2 linked regions of the Azospira inquinata genome follow. The protein of the gene in region 2 binds, or shares a complex with, the protein of the main gene of each other region. Links are inferred from orthologs where the notes say so. Each region holds a gene or a part of one and is shown on either strand. Other genes may lie near its edges. The genes, in order: metK and groL.

Evidence for each region.
Region 1: the proteins of groL (region 2) and metK are in contact, whole or in part, in a cryo-EM structure (PDB 8P4O), measured with the Escherichia coli proteins. The link is inferred for Azospira inquinata from one-to-one orthologs.

What each region holds. Positions count from the first base shown.
Region 1 is NZ_CP064782.1:1,250,379-1,260,120, forward strand. Bases 2,640-5,506 are described here. They hold metK (methionine adenosyltransferase), read left to right. Parts: upstream 2,640-3,423; coding sequence 3,424-4,590; downstream 4,591-5,506. Other genes in these bases: Azoinq_RS05675 (lysophospholipid acyltransferase family protein), read right to left, coding at 2,640-3,237; Azoinq_RS05685 (fatty acid--CoA ligase), read left to right, coding at 4,732-5,506. Outside these bases: dapF (diaminopimelate epimerase), read right to left, coding at 1-724; Azoinq_RS05665 (GNAT family N-acetyltransferase), read right to left, coding at 743-1,312; Azoinq_RS05670 (LpxL/LpxP family acyltransferase), read right to left, coding at 1,394-2,254; more of Azoinq_RS05675, read right to left, coding at 2,251-2,639; more of Azoinq_RS05685, read left to right, coding at 5,507-6,399; Azoinq_RS05690 (methyl-accepting chemotaxis protein), read right to left, coding at 6,639-8,243; ahcY (adenosylhomocysteinase), read left to right, coding at 8,679-9,742. UniProt on the Escherichia coli protein: Catalyzes the formation of S-adenosylmethionine (AdoMet) from methionine and ATP.
Region 2 is NZ_CP064782.1:2,170,407-2,180,179, reverse strand. What follows is about bases 4,240-7,137. They hold groL (chaperonin GroEL), read right to left. Parts: upstream 6,566-7,137; coding sequence 4,913-6,565; downstream 4,240-4,912. Other genes in these bases: groES (co-chaperone GroES), read right to left, coding at 6,610-6,900; yedF (sulfurtransferase-like selenium metabolism protein YedF), read left to right, coding at 4,555-4,812; yedE (selenium metabolism membrane protein YedE/FdhT), read left to right, coding at 4,240-4,558. Outside these bases: Azoinq_RS09990 (response regulator), read left to right, coding at 1-502; Azoinq_RS09985 (potassium transporter Kup), read left to right, coding at 630-2,513; alternative ribosome rescue aminoacyl-tRNA hydrolase ArfB, read left to right, coding at 2,621-3,067; more of yedE, read left to right, coding at 3,362-4,239; Azoinq_RS09955 (type I restriction endonuclease subunit R), read left to right, coding at 7,326-9,773.

The sequences.
Region 1 (9,742 bases), 920 kb from region 2 along the record:
CCCGCACCGGGGAATCCAAAAGGCCCCGGCGGATGCCGGACACCACGGCGGCGCAGGCGCCGGTGCCGCAGGCCAGGGTTTCCCCGGCGCCCCGCTCATAGACCCGGAGCTTGATGTGATGCCGGTCCTGGACCGCCATAAAGCCCGCGTTCACCCGTTGGGGAAAGCGGAGATGGGATTCGATGAGGGGACCTTCCTCCGTCACCGGATGCCGATCCACGTTCTCCACCACCTGCACGGCGTGGGGGTTGCCCATGGACACGGCGCCGATCTCCACGGTCCGGTCCCCCACCTTAAGGGGCTGGACCGGGGCATCCGTATCGCTGACAAAGGGAATGCGGGCCGGTTCAAAGATCGGGACGCCCATATCCACGGTCACCAGACCGTCCGCCTCCAGACGGGGGCCGATGACTCCGGCTTGGGTTTCCACCCGGATTTCGGACTTGGCGGTAAGGCCCTGGTCATGGACAAAGCGGACAAAACAGCGGGCGCCATTGCCACACTGCTCCACCTCGCCCCCGTCGGCGTTGAAAATCCGGTAGCGGAAATCCACCCCCGGCTGACGGGCCGGCTCCACCAGCAGCAGCTGGTCGCAGCCCACGCCGAAATGGCGATCCGCCAAAAAGCGGATCTGCTCCCGGGTCAGATGAACGGACTGACGCACCCCGTCGATCACGACAAAGTCGTTACCCAGGCCGTGCATCTTGGAAAATTTAAGCTTCATGATGGGAATTCGCTGTTATTAGGCGCAAGCCGCCGTTTGCAAAGGCTTGGCCATTATAAAGTCATCCATGACGAAGCCGTGGCCGATGTCACGGCACACTGCCGCCCGCTGCCGGAAACCGTAGGCCCGATAGGCCGCCAGGGCCCGGGTATTGCCCTTATTTACCGCCAGCACCAGGGTTTGCCCTCCCGCCTCCCGGGCCGTGGCGGCGGCCCAATCCACCAGGGCCCGGCCCACACCCCGGCCCTGGGCCTGGGGATGGACGTAGAGCTTGTCCAGCTTGAATTCCCCGGGAGTATCCGTGGTTTCCAGGCAGGCAAAGCCCACCATGGCATCCTCCAGACCAGCCGTCATCCAGCACACGGTCCAGCCCGGGCCGGGGGCACCAGCCTGGGCGGCCAAATCCCGGGGCTGGTAGCGCTCCGCCAGCATGTGGTCGATCTGGGCCTGGGGAATCAGGGCCGAATAGGTGTCCTGCCACACCACCCGGGCCAGGGCGATAAGCTCGGGCACCCGGTCCGGAGCTAGGGGCGCCAGATTCAGGGAGGAAGGGGTAGGGGCGGAGACAGCAGAGGAAACGGCGGTCATGGGCAGAAAAAGGTCGAAACTGGAGACAGAACCAGGAAGCCCCCATCTTACCCCCGCCCGAAGGGGGCGCTGCCCCGGGACTTAGGGGTAAAAGCGGGCTTCCCCGGGGGGACGGGTCTTGAAGCGCTTATGCAGCCAATAATATTGGGCCGGACACTGGCGCACCCGGGCTTCGATAAAGGCATTCATGCGCCGGGTGTCGGCATTAAGGTCCGGCCCCGGATAGTCCTCCCAGGGGGCTTCCAGGGTCACCCGATAGCCCTGGGGGGTCATCCGGGTCAGGCAGGGCAGCACCCGGGCATGGGCCAGCTTGGCGAGCCGGGGCACCCCGGTGATGGTCGCCGCAGGGGTACCGAAAAAGGGCACGAAAATGGCATCCCGGGGGCCGAAATCCAGGTCCGGCAGGTAATAGAAGGGACGACCGGAGGCCAGGCCCCTCACCGCCTTACGCAGGCCGTCCAGGCGGGAAAGAAGCTGGGGCTGGTTGAAGCGCATACGCCCGGCGTAGAGAGCGGCGTCGAAGACCAGATTTTTCTGGTTGGCGTACACCGACAGCATGGGCATTTCCAGGGTGAGCCGGGTCCAGCCCGCGTCCAAGCCGACAAAATGGGGACTGAGGAGTATCACCGGCGTTCCGTCGGTAGGCAGATGTTCCAGGCCTTCCAACTGGATCAGGCGGCGCAAACGCGCTGGCGAGGCCCACCAGAGCAGGCTCCGGTCCAGAAAAGACTGGCCGAAGGCGATGAAGTGCTGCAAGGCCAGGCGGCGCCGCGCCTCGGGTGCCAACTCGGGGAAACACAAGCCCAGGTTGGTGAGGGCCACCCGGCGCCGTTCCCGGCCCAGGACATAGAGCAGACGGCCAAAACCGGCCCCCAGGGCCCGCAGCCAAGCCAGGGGCAGAAAATGGAGGAGCCAGAGCAGGCCCACGGCCAGCCGGGTCATGGCCGCTCCTCCCCCACCGGGGCGGAGGCCCCGCCCTCCCTGGAAGGGGATCGCCCAGTCTCCATGGCCGCCGGCGCCACATGCCAGCCGGAGGCGGGCGCGGGACTTGGGGACAGGGCCCCGGCGGGGGGCGGCTCGGCGCCGGAGGGCCGCTTGTAACGGTTATAGCCCCACAGGTACTGGCTCGGACATTGGCGAATCAGGCCTTCCAGCTCCTGGTTGATCTGGGCCGCCCGAACTTCCGTGGAGCCCTCCAGAGGGTGGAGGGTTTCCTGAAGATGGAGATGGAAGCCCCGCCCTCCGGGCAGGCGCTCCGCGTAGGCCAGCAGCACCCGGGCGCCGGTTTCCGAAAGACGGGCGGCCAGGGTCATGGTGTAGGCGGGGCGACCAAAGAAATCCAGCCATTTGCCTTCCCCGGCTCCCGGCGCCTGGTCCGGCAGCATGCCCACCGCTTCCTTGCGCTTTAAGGCGCGGAGCAGGTGGCGCACCCCGGAGAGGTCGGCGGGGGCCAGTTGCAGCCGCTGATCCCGGGCCCGGCCCTGGACGATCAGGGGTTCCAGCCAGGCCTGTTTGGGGGGCCGGTAGAGCACCGTAATGGGGGATTCGGGACGGCAATGGGCGGCGTAATACTGGGCGGTCACCTCGAAGCAGCCCAGGTGGGGGGTGAGGAAAATAATGCCCCGGCCTTCGGCCCAGGCCGCTTCCACCAGCTCCCAGCCGGTCACCCGGACCACCCGGCCCGCCGCTTCTTCCAGGGGCCGCAGCCAGACCTTGGGCAATTCCAGCATGCCTTTACCCGCTTCGGCCACCGCCTGGGGCACCAGCCGGGCCGCCGCCTCCGGGGCGTAGGCCAGGGCCAGGTTTTCTTCCAGATGGGCCCGGTAGACGGGGGACAGGCGATAGGCCAGGCGGCCCACCAGGGCCCCCAGGGCGTGAAGCCAGGAAAGGGGCAGAAGGGAAAGGATACGGAACAGAGCGGCCAAGGGAGTGTCTCAGTACCAGGTCGCCCTGGTTTGACCCGGGGCGGGTGAAAAATTAGAATTATCGCGCCGCCGAGTTAATCAGGACAACTTGCAGGGCGGATCAAAAATTCTGCTAAAGCGTCGCCTGCTCCTCCCCCCGAGCGGTAACGCCATCCACCACAACAAAAGGGGAGAGGAGTATTTATCTTGGCAAAAGAGTTTCTGTTTACCTCGGAATCCGTTTCCGAAGGCCATCCGGACAAGGTCGCTGACCAGATTTCCGATTCCGTGCTGGACGCCATTCTGGCGGAAGACCCCAAGGGCCGGGTCGCCTGCGAAACCCTGGTATCCACCGGTCTGGTGGTCATGTCCGGGGAAATCACCACCAAAGCCAACATCAATTACCGGGACATCGCCCAGGAAGCGGTGCGGCGCATTGGTTACACCGATTCGGAAATCGGCTTCGACTACAAGTCCTGCGCCATTCTGGTGGCCATCAACAAGCAATCCCCGGACATCGCCCAGGGGGTGAATGAAGGGGAAGGCCTGGATCTGGACCAGGGTGCCGGCGACCAGGGGCTGATGTTCGGCTATGCCTGCAACGAAACCCCGTCCCTCATGCCCCTGCCCATCTACTACGCCCACCGCATCATGCAGCGTCAGGCCGAGGTGCGCAAGGATGGTCGCCTGCCCTGGCTGCGTCCCGACGCCAAGAGCCAGCTCACGGTGAAATACGTGGACGGTAAGCCGGTGGCCATCGACACCGTGGTGGTTTCCACCCAGCACAGCCCGGAAGTCTCCCACGCCCAGATTACCGAAGCGGTGGTAGAAGAAATCATCAAGCCCGTGCTGCCCCCGGAATTGCTCAACGGCAACACCCGCTACCTGATCAACCCCACCGGCCGGTTCGTAGTGGGCGGTCCCCACGGGGACTGCGGCCTCACCGGGCGCAAGATCATTGTGGACACCTACGGCGGTGCCGCCCACCACGGCGGCGGCGCTTTTTCCGGCAAGGATCCTTCCAAGGTGGACCGCTCCGCCGCCTACGCGGGCCGCTATGTGGCCAAGAACATCGTGGCCGCCGGTCTGGCGGACAAGTGCGAAGTCCAGGTAGCCTATGCCATCGGCGTGGCCAAGCCCGTTTCCCTGATGGTGAATACCTTCGGCACGGGCAAGATCGCCGATGAAAAAATTGTGGAACTGGTGGGCCGTCACTTCGACCTGCGTCCCAAGGGCATTATCCAAACCCTGGACCTGCTCCGCCCCATCTACGCCAAAACCGCCGCCTACGGCCACTTCGGTCGGGAAGAGCCGGAATTCACCTGGGAAGCCACGGACAAGGCGGCTGCCCTGCGGGCCGACGCGGGCCTATAATCCGGGGCGCGCCTGCGCCATACTGCTTTTGTCGTAGCTCAGACGCCCAGCCACCCGCTGGGCGTTTTTGTATCCGCCCACCCGGCGGCCGCCACCGGGCCCCAAGCCCCGCCTGTTCTTTTGCAAAGGTCAAACAACAATATGCCGGTCCAACTCGTCGCCGCCACGCCTTCCGCCTATGCCTTTCCCCTGCTCATCAAGCACCTGCTCCACTCGGCCCTGACCCAGCATCCGGATCAGGAAATCGTTTACCGGGACAAGGTGCGCCACACCTACCGGGATCTGGAACAGCGCATCGGCCGGCTGGCCAACGGTCTGGCCGGGCTGGGGGTGGAAGCGGGCAAGACGGTGGCCATCATGGACTGGGACAGCCACCGCTATTTGGAATGTTTTTTTGCCGTGCCCATGATGGGGGCGGTGCTGCAAACGGTGAATGTGCGCCTCACTCAGGACCAGCTCCTGTACACCCTGAACCACGCCCGGGCCGACGTGCTTCTGGTCAATAGCGAATTCCTGCCCCTCCTGGCCGCCTTTGCGGACAAGCTGGAAACGGTGAAGACCCTGGTACTGATCCACGGAGATCAGGCCGGGGAAAGCAAGGCGGGCCTGGACCTGCCCTTCGCCACGGATTACGAAACCCTGCTGGCCCAGTCTTCCCCGGACTACGATTTCCCTGACTTTGACGAAAACGCCAAGGCCACCACCTTCTACACCACCGGCACCACGGGCTTGCCCAAGGGGGTCTATTTCAGCCATCGCCAGCTGGTGTTGCACAGCCTTTCCGCGGCCACCGCCCTGGGCACCGCCGCCCGCCAGGGGCGCCTGCACCGGGACGACGTGTACATGCCCATCACCCCCATGTTCCACGTGCATGCCTGGGGCCTGCCCTACGTGGCCACCATGCTGGGCCTGAAACAGGTCTATCCGGGCCGCTACCAGGCGGACATGCTCCTCAAGCTGCGCCGGGAGGAAAAGGTGAGCTTTTCCCACTGCGTCCCCACGGTGCTGCACATGATCCTCAACCATCCCCACGCCAAGGACACGGACCTGTCCGGCTGGAAGGTGATGATCGGCGGCTCCGCCTTGGCCCAGGCCCTCGCCTGTACGGCCCTGGCCCGGGGCATGGACCTCTTTACCGGCTACGGCATGTCGGAAACCTGCCCCATCCTCACCATCGCCCACCTCCCCAGCGACCTGGTGGATGCCCCGGCGGAGGAGCAGGCGGTGTACCGGGCCAAGACCGGCCTCACCCTGCCCCTGGTGGATTTGCGCCTGACCGACCCCAACATGGGGGAACTGCCCCGGGACGGCCAGACCACGGGGGAAGTGGTGGTGCGCTCCCCCTGGCTCACCCAGGGCTACCTCCACGCTCCGGAAGCCTCGGAGGAGTTGTGGGAAGGGGGCTACCTGCACACCGCCGACATCGGTTTTATGGACGCCCAGGGCTGGCTGCAAATCACGGACCGGATCAAGGACGTGATCAAAACCGGCGGGGAATGGACCTCCTCCCTGCAACTGGAAGACATCGTGGGCCAACACCCGGCGGTCCATGAAGTGGCCGTGGTGGGGGTGCGGGACGACAAGTGGGGGGAACGGCCCCTGGCCCTGGTGGTGTTAAAGCCGGAATGGGAAGGCAAAATCACCGCCCACACCATCCGCAACTTCGCCGCCCACGCAGCGGAAGTGCAAGGCGTCACCCGCTACGGGGTGCTGATCCAGGTGAGCTTCGTCAAAACCCTGGCCCGCACCAGCGTGGGCAAAATCAACAAGCGCCAGATCCGGGAAGATTTGTCCAAGGCCAAGGGCTAAGACCGCCGGCCTATCGGACTTCCGGGTAACCTACCGCCGAACCTTCCGCATAGGGCATCCGGCCGCCCAGGGCCGCGGGAAGCCAATTTCCCTTCACCCCGCCGCAAGAATGGCTTCCAGCTTGGCTCTCCCGCCCGGCAAAAGTAAGAAGCCCGTCTTTCTTCCCTCTCCGGGCAGAAAAGAAAAGGGGCCGAATGGCCCCTTCATTGCAGCGATTGGGCCGCCCCGGGCGGCCTGCCTCACACCCGGTACTGGCCCACCACCTGACGCATGGCGCCAGCCAGTTCGTCCAGATGCCGGGCCGTGTCCGCCGTGGCGGCCGCCGCGGCGCTGTTTTCTTCCGTCATCTGGGCGATCCGTTCCACCTGCTGGGCAATGCTGGTGCTGGCCACGCTTTGTTCCCGAATGGCTTCGCTGATTTCCCCCACCCGGGCTTCCGTGTCCTGGGACACCTGGCTGATTTCCCGGATCGAGTCGCTGGCCTGGGCGGTACGGGCCACGCCGCTTTCCACCTGATCCACCGCCGCCCGCATGCCTTCGGCGGCGCTCTTGGCGCTGGTCTGCATGGAACCGATGGTGGAGGCGATTTCCTGGGTGGAAGAGGCGGTGCGTTCCGCCAGCTTGCGCACCTCGTCAGCCACCACGGCAAAGCCCCGGCCCGCTTCCCCGGCCCGAGCCGCCTCGATGGCCGCATTCAGAGCCAGGAGATTGGTCTGATCCGCCACTTCCCGAATCACCGCCACCACCGTATTCACCTTGGCGCTGTCCTGATCCAGCAGATCGATGTGTTCGGCGGCGCTGCGCACCACCTGGGCGATGCCGTTGATGTCTTCCACCGTATGGCCGATCACCTCCGCCCCTTCGGTAGCCACCTGGCCGGAACGCACGGCCAGCTGGTTGGTTTCCCCGGCCCGGTCCGCCACGTGGGTGACGCTCACGGTCATTTCTTCCACCGTGGCCGCCATGCTGGCCGCCGCATCGCTTTGCTGGGAGGAACTGACGGACACCTGCTGGGCCGCCGTAGCCATCTGGGCGGCGGCGTCGGACACTTCGGAGGCGTGCTTGGTAATGTCGGACAGGCTTTGCTGCATCCGGTCCAGCAACCGGTTGAAGGCCGCCGCCATAGCGGAAATTTCGTCCTTACCCGTGACCGGCACCCGGCGGGTGAAATCCAGCTCGCTTTCCACCTCTTCCACCAGCCGTTCCACGGCCACCAGGGGCCCTTCCACCCGACGGTAGGTCATGACCCCCATGACAATGGAAAATGCCGCCGCCAGACCGATAACCCCGAGCAGCAGAATAATGCTGTTGTGGTAATCCGCCGCCGAAGCCTGGGCCACTTTCCCGGTCAGGGAAGCCTCATAGGCCAGCAGGTTATTGACCGCCTGCATCATGGCCTTGATCTGGGCCCCATGGCTCAGAATCATCTCCCGGGCCGCCTCGTTTTTACCGTCATTGGACAGGGCCAGGGCCTGGTCCACCAGGGCGAAATAACGGCTCACCTGGGTATTGGCTTCCTGCAACAGGGCCCGGTCCTGGTCATCCAGGGGACGCTGGCGCCCCACCTTATCCAGGAAAGACTTGCGGGCTTCCTGGATGGATGCCATGACGGCCGCCTTGCGGGTGGTGTCAGTGACCAGGATATGGGTCAGCACCAGGGAACGGCTTTCAAACAACTGGGCCGCCGCCCCGTCCGTGCCAATGACGCTGGGCATGACCGATTCGTTAATTTCATTGAGGCGCCCGTCCAGGCGACCCGCCGTATCCAGGGCCACCCAGCCGAGTATGGCCAGGGCAATGAGGGAAGTACAAACCAGCAGAATGAGACGTTTGGCGACCGACATGGGGAACTCCGTAAGGCTGAAGGACAAAAGGGGCCGGGGCCCCACTCTGGCGCTATGTTTTTTATCGCGGTCCCGGATCTGCGCCGGGAGGCTGGCCGCCAGTTGGTCAACTTCCCTGTCACCAGGATCACTACTGTTGGCGATATTTTATCGGACAACGGCATATTACTTCATATTACTTTTGTATTAGATTGTAACTTGCACTTCTCCCCCAAGCCAGAAGAGCCAAGTTATAATGGCCGTCCTCCGAGGAGCGCTGCGAGATTATTGATCCCAGGCTCGGAGTTCCTGGCCACGGGCAGTCGCCCTGGTTGTAACAACGGCGCTCACCTGTTCAACCCTGCCGGCGCGGGGTGCAGCGTGAGTCCGCGTGAGTTCCTTATCTCCCGGTCCCCTGCTTCCCGTTTGTCCGGCTTCCGACGAAGGAGCCACACTGTGACCGCCCAACTCTCCCACGAATACGTCGTCGCCGACCTGAATCTGGCCCCCTGGGGCCGCAAAGAAATCCGCATTGCGGAAACCGAAATGCCCGGCCTCATGGCCATCCGGGAAAAATTCGCCACCGCCCAGCCTCTGAAGGGCGCCCGCATTACGGGCTCCCTGCACATGACCATCCAGACGGCAGTGCTCATCGAGACCCTGACCGCCCTGGGGGCGGAAGTGCGCTGGGCCTCCTGCAATATTTTCTCCACCCAGGATCACGCCGCCGCCGCCATCGCCCAGGACGGGGTGTCCGTTTTCGCCGTCAAGGGCGAATCCCTGGAAGATTACTGGAACTACACCCACCGCATTTTTGAATGGCCGGAAGCCAACGGTGCCCCCGTGTTCAGCAACATGATCCTGGACGATGGGGGTGACGCCACCCTGCTGCTGCACCTGGGCGCCCGGGCGGAAAAAGATCTGTCCGTGCTGGATCATCCGGACAGCGAAGAAGCCACCGTGCTGTTCGCCGCCATCAAGGCCAAGCTGAAGACCGATCCCACCTGGTATTCCACCCATCTGGCCCATATCAAGGGCGTCACCGAAGAAACCACCACTGGGGTGCACCGGCTCTACCAAATGCACGCCCGGGGCGAACTGAAGATTCCCGCCATCAACGTCAATGACTCGGTAACCAAGTCCAAGTTCGACAACCTCTACGGCTGCCGGGAATCCCTGGTGGACGGCATCAAGCGGGCCACGGACGTAATGGTGGCGGGCAAGATCGGCGTGGTGCTGGGTTACGGCGACGTGGGTAAGGGCTGCGCCCAATCCCTGCGCGGCCTGGGCGCCACCGTGTGGGTCACGGAAGTGGACCCCATCTGCGCCCTGCAAGCCGCCATGGAAGGCTACCGGGTGGTCACCATGGAAGAAGCCGCGCCCCTGGGGGACATTTTCGTCACCACCACGGGCAATGTGGGGGTCATCACCCACGACCACATGGCGGCCATGAAGAACAACGCCATTGTCTGCAACATCGGCCACTTTGATTCCGAAATCCAGGTAGCCAGCCTGCGCCA
Region 2 (9,773 bases):
CGGGGTGGATTTGATTCCGGAACTGCTGGGCTGGAACGCCGGGCCCATTCTGGTGCTCTCAGCCCGCACCCAGGAAGGGGAAAAAATCCGGGCCCTGGACGCGGGGGCCGACGATTACCTGACCAAGCCCTTCGGTGTCGGGGAATTGCAGGCCCGCATCCGAGTGCTACGGCGCCGGGCGGCGGGAGCGCCGGAGGAAGGCACCCTGCTCAGCTTCGGGGACATTGAGATGGATCGGCTGCGCCACCAGGTCACCCGTCAGGGGGAAACGGTCCACCTCACCCCCATCGAATACCGGCTGCTCTCCATTCTGGTGGCCAACGGGGGCAAGGTGCTGACCCACCGCTTTCTGCTCCGGGAAGCCTGGGGCCCGGCCTACGTGAATAGCGCCCATTACCTGCGCATTTACGTGGGCCGTCTGCGCCAGAAACTGGAAGCGGACCCGGCCCAGCCCCGCCACTTTTTAACCGAAACCGGCGTGGGCTACCGCTTCCAACCCTAGCCCGGGCCTCGGCCAGGGGCGGATCGCGGGAAACTCCGGGGGAGTTTCCGCCGCCACCGGCCCGGCGGACCCTTGCGGTCCGTCCCCCCGCCCTTGAGACGGGCACACCATAACAACAGGAGTCATCATGCAAGGCAATGAAAACCGTCATGGGGGCCCCATGGCGCCCCTGGCCCTGGCCGCCCTGGGGGTGGTCTATGGAGACATCGGCACCAGCCCCCTTTACACGGTCCATGAAATTTTCGCCGGGGCCCACCATCCGGTGCCCGTCAGCCACGACAATGTGCTGGGCATTCTTTCCCTGATTTTCTGGTCCCTGATGATTGTGGTCTCCCTCAAATACGTGGCTTTCATCATGCGGGCCGACAACAAGGGGGAAGGGGGGGTCATGGCCCTCATGGCCCTGGTGCTGCGGGGCGCGGCGGGCAAACCCTACGCCCACGGCCTAATGCTCCTGGGCCTTTTCGGCGCCGCCTTGTTCTACGGGGACGGGGTCATCACCCCGGCGGTGTCCGTGCTGTCGGCGGTGGAAGGCCTGGAAGTGGTCACCCCGGACTTCAAGCCCTTCATTCTCCCCATCGCCCTGGCGGTGATCCTCACCCTCTTCCTCTTCCAGCGCCACGGCACCGCCAGCATCGGCAAGCTGTTCGGGCCGGTGATGACGGTCTGGTTCGCGGCCCTGGCCCTCATGGGGGTGGTGAGCATTGCCCGCTATCCGGCGGTGCTGGCGGCCCTGGACCCCCGCCATGCCCTGGGCTTCATTGCCGCCGATCCCCGCCTGGCCTTTCTCTCCCTGGGGGCGGTGGTCCTGGCCCTGACCGGGGCGGAAGCCCTCTACGCGGACATGGGCCACTTTGGCCGCCAGCCCATTCAGTTGGCCTGGTTCGGCCTGGTGCTGCCTGCCCTGGTACTCAATTACTTCGGCCAGGGGGCCCTGCTCCTCACCCACCCGGACGCCATTGAAAACCCCTTCTACCGGCTCGCCCCGGACTGGGCCCTGATGCCCCTGGTGGGGCTATCCACCCTGGCCACGGTAATCGCTTCCCAGGCGGTCATTTCCGGCTGCTATTCCATTACCCAGCAGGCCATGCAGATGGGCTACTCCCCCCGGATGGCGGTGCTCCACACCTCGGATAAGGAGCAGGGGCAAATTTACCTGCCCACGGTGAACTGGCTGCTGCTACTGGCGGTCATGGCCCTGGTCCTGGGCTTCGGCTCCTCCTCCAACCTGGCGGCGGCCTACGGCATCGCCGTGACCGGCACCATGGTCATTACCTCCATCCTGGCCTTTATTGTGGTGCGCAGCCTGTGGGGATGGAGCCTGACCATGGGGGCCCTGGTGCTGGGGGGCTTCCTCGTCCTAGACGGGGCCTTTTTCTTCGCCAACGCCACCAAGATCAAGGATGGGGGCTGGTTTCCCCTGGCCTTCGGTATCGGCCTCTTCGTCATCATGACCACCTGGAAAAGGGGCCGGGTGCTGCTGCGCCGGCGCCTGGAAGCGGAGGCCATGCCCATGACCGATTTCATGGCCAGTCTGGCCCTGAGCCCGGTGCCCACCACCCCGGGCACGGCCATTTTCATGACCCCGGACGCCTCCATGGTGCCCCATCCCCTGCTCCACAGCCTGAAGCACTACCAGGTCATCCATGAACGGGTGGTGCTGCTTTCCGTCCATTTCATCGACACCCCCTATGTACCGGAGGGGGAACGGCTAACGGTCAGCCACCTGCGGGACAATTTCTGGCATGTGGCGGTGAATTACGGTTTCAAGGATGAACCGGACATTCCCCTGGCCCTGGACCATTGCGCCGCCCAGGGCTTGCCCCTGGACCTGGCGGAGGTGTCCTTCTTCCTGGGCCGGGAAACCATCATTCCCCGGCTCGGCGGCCAGCTGCCCTTGTGGCGGGAAAAGCTCTTCGTCGCCCTGTTCCGCAACGCGGGTAGCGCCACGGACTTTTTCAAGCTGCCCTCCAACCGGGTGGTGGAACTGGGGAGTCAGGTCACCCTCTAGGGGGGCGAAGCCACGGTTTCGAGCCACCACCGTCTTCTCTGGCGACCCTCCCCAAGGGGCCTTCGGGCCCCTTTTTCATGGCTGAAGGAGGACAGGGGCCCCGGCCCGTGGCATTCTTCACCCCCTTGCCCTGTCTGCCGCCCGCCCCCGCCATGCCCGTTTATACCGTTGCCCCTGAAGAAGTTACCCTGGAAGCCATCCGGGCCCAGGGGGCCGGGGGGCAAAACGTGAACAAGGTGTCCTCCGCCATTCACCTGCGCTTCGACATCCGGGCCTCCTCCCTACCCGACTGGCTCAAGGAGCGGCTGCTGCGCCTGGGGGACCAGCGCCTCACCCGGGACGGGATACTGGTCATCAAGGCCCAGGAATTCCGCACCCAGGAACAGAACCGGGCCGCCGCCCTGGAACGGCTCAACGCCCTGGTGGCGGAGGCCGCCCATACAGACAAGCCCCGGCGCCCCACCCGCCCCTCCCGGGCCGCACTGGGGCGGCGCAAGGAAAGCAAGCAGCGGCATGGGGAAATCAAGCGGGGACGGGGCAAGGTGGCCTGGTAGGCAGATCGGGCCCCCCTGCCCTATGGCCAGCCCGGGGCCACGAGCACGTAGGGTGATACGGGAGCCGTCCTTGCCCCAGCAAGCAGAGGGTTGGGTTTTGGGTTTTGGGTTTTGGGTTTTGGGTTTTGGGTTTTGGGTTTTGGGTTTTGGGTTTTGGGTTTTGGGTTTTGGGTTTTGGGTTTTGGGCGCCCCTTCCGTCGGAAAGGGCGAGGAAACGTGGGAAAATGCGCCCCCGACGGGCCCAGCCGGTTTTTCGGCCCCCGGTCTTTTTTCGTTTCAGGAGTTTTTGCCGCCATGAACTGGCCGACCTTCAAGCAACGCTTTCTCATCACCTTTTGGCCTCCCGTGCCGGCCATCATCGCCGCCGGGGTGCTGGCCGCCTACTACTTCGGCATCACCGGCACCTTCTGGGCCGTGACCGGGGAATTCACCCGCTGGGGCGGCCACCTGCTCCAATTCGCCGGTTACCACCCGGAAACCTGGACCTATTTCAAGCTCATGCACTTTGAGGGTACGCCCCTGGAACGGGTGGATGGGATGATGATCCTGGGCATGTTCGCCGGTTGCTTCGCCGCCGCCCTGTGGGCCAACAACGTCAAGCTGCGCCTGCCCCAGCATCCGATCCGCATCGCCCAGGCCCTGGTGGGCGGCATCATTGCCGGCTTTGGCGCCCGTCTGGCCATGGGCTGCAATCTGGCCGCCTTTTTCACCGGCATTCCCCAGTTTTCCCTGCACGCCTGGTTCTTTGCCCTGGCGACCGCCGTGGGCACCTGGTTTGGCGCCCGCTTTACCCTGCTACCCCTGTTCCGGGTACCCCTGAAGCTGCAAAAGGTGAGCGCCCCCACGCCCCTGCAACAGGATCCCCGCCAGGCGGCCCGCCGCTTTCGCCTAGGCATGGTGGTGTTTCTCGCCTTTCTGGCCTGGGCGGGCAGCAAGGTGGGGGCCACCCCCAAGCTGGGGCTGGCAGCCCTGTTCGGACTGGCCTTCGGCCTAATCATTGAACGGGCCCAGGTCTGCTTCACCTCCGCTTTCCGGGATTTGTGGATCACCGGCCGTACCCAGATGGCCAAGGCCATTCTCCTGGGTATGGCGGTGAGCGTTATCGGCGTCTTCAGCTACGTGCAACTGGGAGTGGCCCCCAAGATTATGTGGGCCGGGCCCAATGCGGTACTGGGGGGACTGCTCTTCGGCTTTGGCATTGTGCTGGCCGGGGGCTGTGAAACGGGCTGGATGTACCGGGCCGTGGAAGGCCAGGTGCATTACTGGTGGGTAGGTCTGGGCAATGTGATCGGCTCTACCCTGCTGGCCATTTACTGGGACGATCTGACCCCCCTTCTGGTCACCCCCTACGCCAAGGTCAATCTGCTGGAAACCTTTGGCCCGGCAGGAGGCCTGCTGGTCACCTATCTGCTGCTGGCCGTCGCCCTGTTGGCCGTGCTGTGGTGGGAAAAACATTTCTTTGCCCGTAAAGCGGCCCAGGAGGCCCTATGACCCAAACCCCGACCCAACCCGCTTCCCTGCCCGCCCCCGATTTCCGCCTGGATATGCGGGGGGAGCCCTGTCCCTACCCGGCGGTGGCCACCCTGGAGGCCTTGCCCCAGCTGGCTCCGGGCCAGGTGCTAGAAGTGGTGACCGACTGTCCCCAGTCCATCAACAGTATTCCCGTGGATGCGAAAAACCACGGCTATGAGGTACTGGAGGTGGTGCAGGACGGCCCCACCATCCGTTATCTGATCCGCCGCTGAAAGGGGGGACTTCCCCCGGGGTGGAGGTCTTGCCCCCTCTGCCCCATAAAAAAGCCCGGCCGAAGCCGGGCTTTTGCTTGAGTGCAGGACTCGGGGGAAATTACATCCCCATGCCCATGCCACCCATACCGCCCATGCCGCCCATATCGGGCATGCCGGCAGCAGCAGGCTTGTCTTCCACCAGTTCGGCCACCATGCAGTCGGTGGTCAGCATCAGACCGGCCACAGAGGCGGCGTTCAGCAGGGCGGTGCGTTCCACCTTGGTGGGATCCAGCACGCCCATGGCCACCATGTCGCCGTATTCGCCGGTGGCAGCGTTGTAACCGAAGTTACCGGAGCCTTCCAGCACCTTGTTCACCACCACGGAGGGTTCGTCGCCAGCGTTGGCCACGATTTGGCGCAGGGGTTCTTCCACGGCACGCAGCACAATCTTCATGCCGGCGTCTTGTTCGTGGTTGGCACCCTTCAGGGAGCCCACATTGGCACGGGCGCGCAGCAGGGAAACACCGCCCCCGGGGACGATCCCTTCTTCAACGGCGGCGCGGGTAGCGTGCAGGGCATCTTCCACGCGAGCCTTCTTTTCCTTCATTTCCATTTCGGTGGCAGCACCCACCTTGATCACGGCCACACCGCCGGCCAGCTTGGCCACCCGTTCTTGCAGCTTTTCCCGATCGTAATCGGAAGTGGCGGCTTCGATTTGGGCGCGGATTTGGGTCACGCGGGCCTTAATGGCGTCTTCCGTGCCGTCGCCGTCGATGATGGTGGTGTTTTCCTTACCCACTTCGATGCGCTTGGCTTGGCCCAGATCTTCCAGGGTGGCCTTTTCCAGGGACAGGCCCACTTCTTCGGAGATCACTTGACCGCCGGTGAGGATGGCGATGTCTTCCAGCATGGCCTTACGACGGTCGCCGAAGCCAGGAGCCTTGACGGCCACGGTCTTCAGGATGCCGCGGATGTTGTTCACCACCAGGGTGGCCAGGGCTTCCCCTTCCACGTCTTCGGCGATGATCAGCAGGGGACGGCTGGCCTTGGCCACTTGTTCCAGTACCGGCAGCAGATCCCGAATGTTGGATATCTTCTTGTCGAAGAGCAGCACATAGGGGTTTTCCAGGATGGCGATTTGCTTATCCGGATTGTTGATGAAGTAGGGGGACAGGTAGCCGCGGTCGAACTGCATCCCTTCCACAACTTCCAGTTCGTTTTGCAGGGACTTGCCGTCTTCCACGGTGATCACGCCTTCCTTACCGACCTTTTCCATGGCCTGGGCGATGATTTCACCGATGGAGGCATCGGAGTTGGCGGAAATGGAGCCGACTTGGGCGATTTCCTTGGTGGTGGAACAGGGCTTGGACAGCTTCTTCAGCTCATCAATGGTAGCTTCCACCGCCTTGTCGATACCCCGCTTCAGATCCATGGGGTTCATGCCGGCGGCCACGTACTTCATGCCTTCCCGGACAATGGCTTGGGCCAGCACGGTAGCCGTGGTGGTGCCGTCACCGGCCAGATCGGAGGTCTTGGAAGCCACTTCCTTGACCATTTGGGCGCCCATGTTGGCGAACTTGTCCTTCAGTTCGATTTCCTTGGCCACGGACACACCGTCCTTGGTCACGGTGGGGCCGCCGAAAGAGCGTTCCAGCACCACGTTACGGCCCTTGGGGCCCAGGGTCACTTTGACAGCGTCAGCCAGAATATTGACGCCTTCAACCATGCGGGCGCGACCGGAATCGCCGAATTTAACTTCCTTAGCAGGCATTGATACTCTCCTCAATAAATCGATTGAACAGGGGGAAAGGAGGCTTAGGCCTCAATCACGCCCATCAGGTCTTCTTCGCGCATGACCAGCACTTCCTGGCCATCCACCTTCACGGTCTGACCGGAATATTTGCCGAACAGCACCCGGTCACCCACTTTCACTTCCAGCTTGCGGACTTCACCGTTGTCCAGCAGCTTGCCGTTGCCCACGGCAACCACTTCACCTTGATCGGGCTTTTCAGCGGCTGCATCGGGGATAACGATACCGGAAGCGGTCTTGCGTTCTTCTTCCAGGCGCTTGACGATCACGCGATCATGCAAGGGACGGATTTTCATAGGATTTAGCTCCTTGTTGCGAAGTTGTACGGTGGAATTTGTCCGGCGTCGGTGCCCCACCCCACCGGGTGTTAGCACTCAACCGTTGCGAGTGCTAATAATAGGGGCGGCTTAGGGGGATTTCAAGCCCTGGGGACGGGAAAATTGTGGGGTGGGGTGATTGGGGAGAAGGTCAGACTCCCAGGCCCACCTCCCCTGTTCCCCGTTTTGCGGAGGCAGCGGCTGGTTCATGCCGTTTCCCCTTTCGGAAAAACATTCCTCCAGCGCCGAAGCATTGGAAGGCCACTCCAGGGCAACGCTCCCCACAACAAATGAAAGGAAAGCCATAGCGCACTTGTCACCCTCATGGTAGTTGGGTTGCTCCGCCAAGCACTGTTAGACTCCGCCCATTACAAAATACCATTCGCCTGTTTCAGGTGATCCACATGTCAACCACGGAAAACCAAATCGAGCTTGATCTGATTGCCAAGCTGGATGACCTCAAATACACCTACCGCCCGGACATCCGGGATCGGGCAGCCCTAGAAGCCAATTTCCGTGAAAAATTTGAAGCATTAAACCGGGTCAAACTCACCGATGGCGAATTTCAGCGCCTGCTCGATACCGTTATTACGGCGGATGTCTATAAAGCGGCTCAGACGTTGCGCAGCATCACGGCTTTCGAACGGGACGACGGCACCCCCTTGAACTACACGTTGGTCAATATCAAAGACTGGTGCAAAAACCACTTTGAAGTGGTCAACCAGTTACGCATCAACACCGATAACAGTTACCACCGCTACGACGTGATGCTGCTCATCAACGGGGTTCCGGTGGTGCAGATTGAGCTCAAGACTTTGGCCGTCAGTCCGCGCCGAGCCATGCAACAAATCGTGGATTACAAGGACGCCCCTGGCAACGGCTACAGCAAGACCCTGCTCTGCTTCATCCAGCTCTTCATTGTGAGCAACCGGGCGGACACTTGGTACTTTGCCAACAACAACGCCCGCCATTTCAGCTTCAACGCGGATGAACGCTTTCTGCCGGTTTACCAATTTGCCGACAAGAACAACAAAAAAATCACCAATCTGGAGGTTTTCGCCGAGCAGTTTCTCGCCAAATGCACCCTGGGCCAGATGATCAGCCGTTATATGGTGCTGGTGGCCTGCGAGCAGAAGCTGCTAATGATGCGGCCTTACCAGATTTATGCCGTGCAGGCCATTGTGGACTGCATCCACCAACGCTGCGGCAATGGCTACATTTGGCACACCACCGGCAGCGGCAAGACGCTTACCTCGTTCAAGGCCTCCACCCTGCTCAAGGACAACCCGGACATCGACAAATGTTTGTTCGTGGTGGACCGCAAGGATCTGGATCGCCAGACCCGGGAGGAATTCAACCGCTTCCAGGAAAACTGCGTCGAAGAAAACACCAATACCGAAACCCTGGTGCGTCGCCTGCTGTCCGACGACAAAGCCGATAAGGTTATCGTCACCACGATCCAGAAGCTGGGCCTAGCGCTGGATGACAGCAACAAGCGCAACTACAAAGAGCGTCTGGAACCGCTGCGCCAGCAACGCATGGTGTTCATCTTTGATGAATGCCACCGCTCCCAATTCGGCGACAACCACAAGGCCATTAAGGATTTTTTCCCCAACGCCCAGATGTTCGGCTTTACCGGCACACCCATCTTCGAGCAGAACGCCACCTATCAGCAGATTGAAGGCCAGCAGGCCAGTTACCGCACCACCGACGACCTATTCCAGCGTTGCCTGCACCAATACACCATCACCCACGCCATTGAAGACCGCAATGTCTTGCGTTTCCACGTGGATTACTTCAAGCCGGAGGGTAAGCACCCACCCAAACCCGGCGAGCCCCTGGCCAAGCGTAAAGTCGTCGAAGCCATCCTCTCCAAGCACGACGCCGCCACCGCCGAGCGCAAATTCAACGCCTTGCTGGCCACCGCCAGCATCAACGACGCCATCGAATATCACGCCCTGTTCCAGACCGTGCAGGAGAAAATACGCAAGCAGAATCCGGAGTTCGCCCCCCTGAATATCGCCTGCGTCTTCTCGCCGCCCGCCGAAGGCAACAAGGACGTGCAGCAGATTCAGGAAGACCTGCCCCAGGAAAAAGCCGACAACCAGCAGGACCCGGAAGGCAAGAAGGCCGCCCTCACCCGCATCATCGCCGACTACAACGCCCGCTATGGCACCAACCACCGCATCGGCGAGTTCGACCTCTACTATCAGGATGTACAAAAGCGCATCAAGGATCAGCAATACCCCAATGGGGACCTGCCCCATGGGAAAAAGATCGACATCACCATCGTGGTGGACATGCTGCTCACCGGCTTCGACTCCAAGTACCTCAACACCCTGTACGTGGACAAGAACCTCAAGCACCACGGCCTGATACAGGCCTTCTCCCGGACCAATCGGGTACTCAACGACAGCAAGCCCTACGGCAACGTACTCGACTTTCGCCAGCAGCAAAAAGAAGTGGATGCCGCCATCGCCCTTTTCTCCGGAGAAAAGGTGGACCGGGCCCACGCCATCTGGCTGGTGGACCCGGCAGCCGACGTGCTGGGCAAATACGAGGCTGCCGTCGCGGGCATGGAACGCTTCATGGAGCAAAAGAACCTAGCCTGCGAGCCCGAGCAGGTTTACAACCTCAAGGGTGACACGGCCCGCATCGAATTCATCACCCGCTTCAAGGAAGTGCAGCGCCTCAAGACCCAGCTGGACCAGTACACTGACCTAGCCCCCGAGCAAAAGGCCAAGATGGAAGCCCTCCTGCCCCGGGACCAATTGCAGAGCTTCCGCTGCACCTACCTGGAAATCGCCAAGCGCCTCAAGGAGCAGCAAGCAAAGGAAGGGGAGCATGCGCCT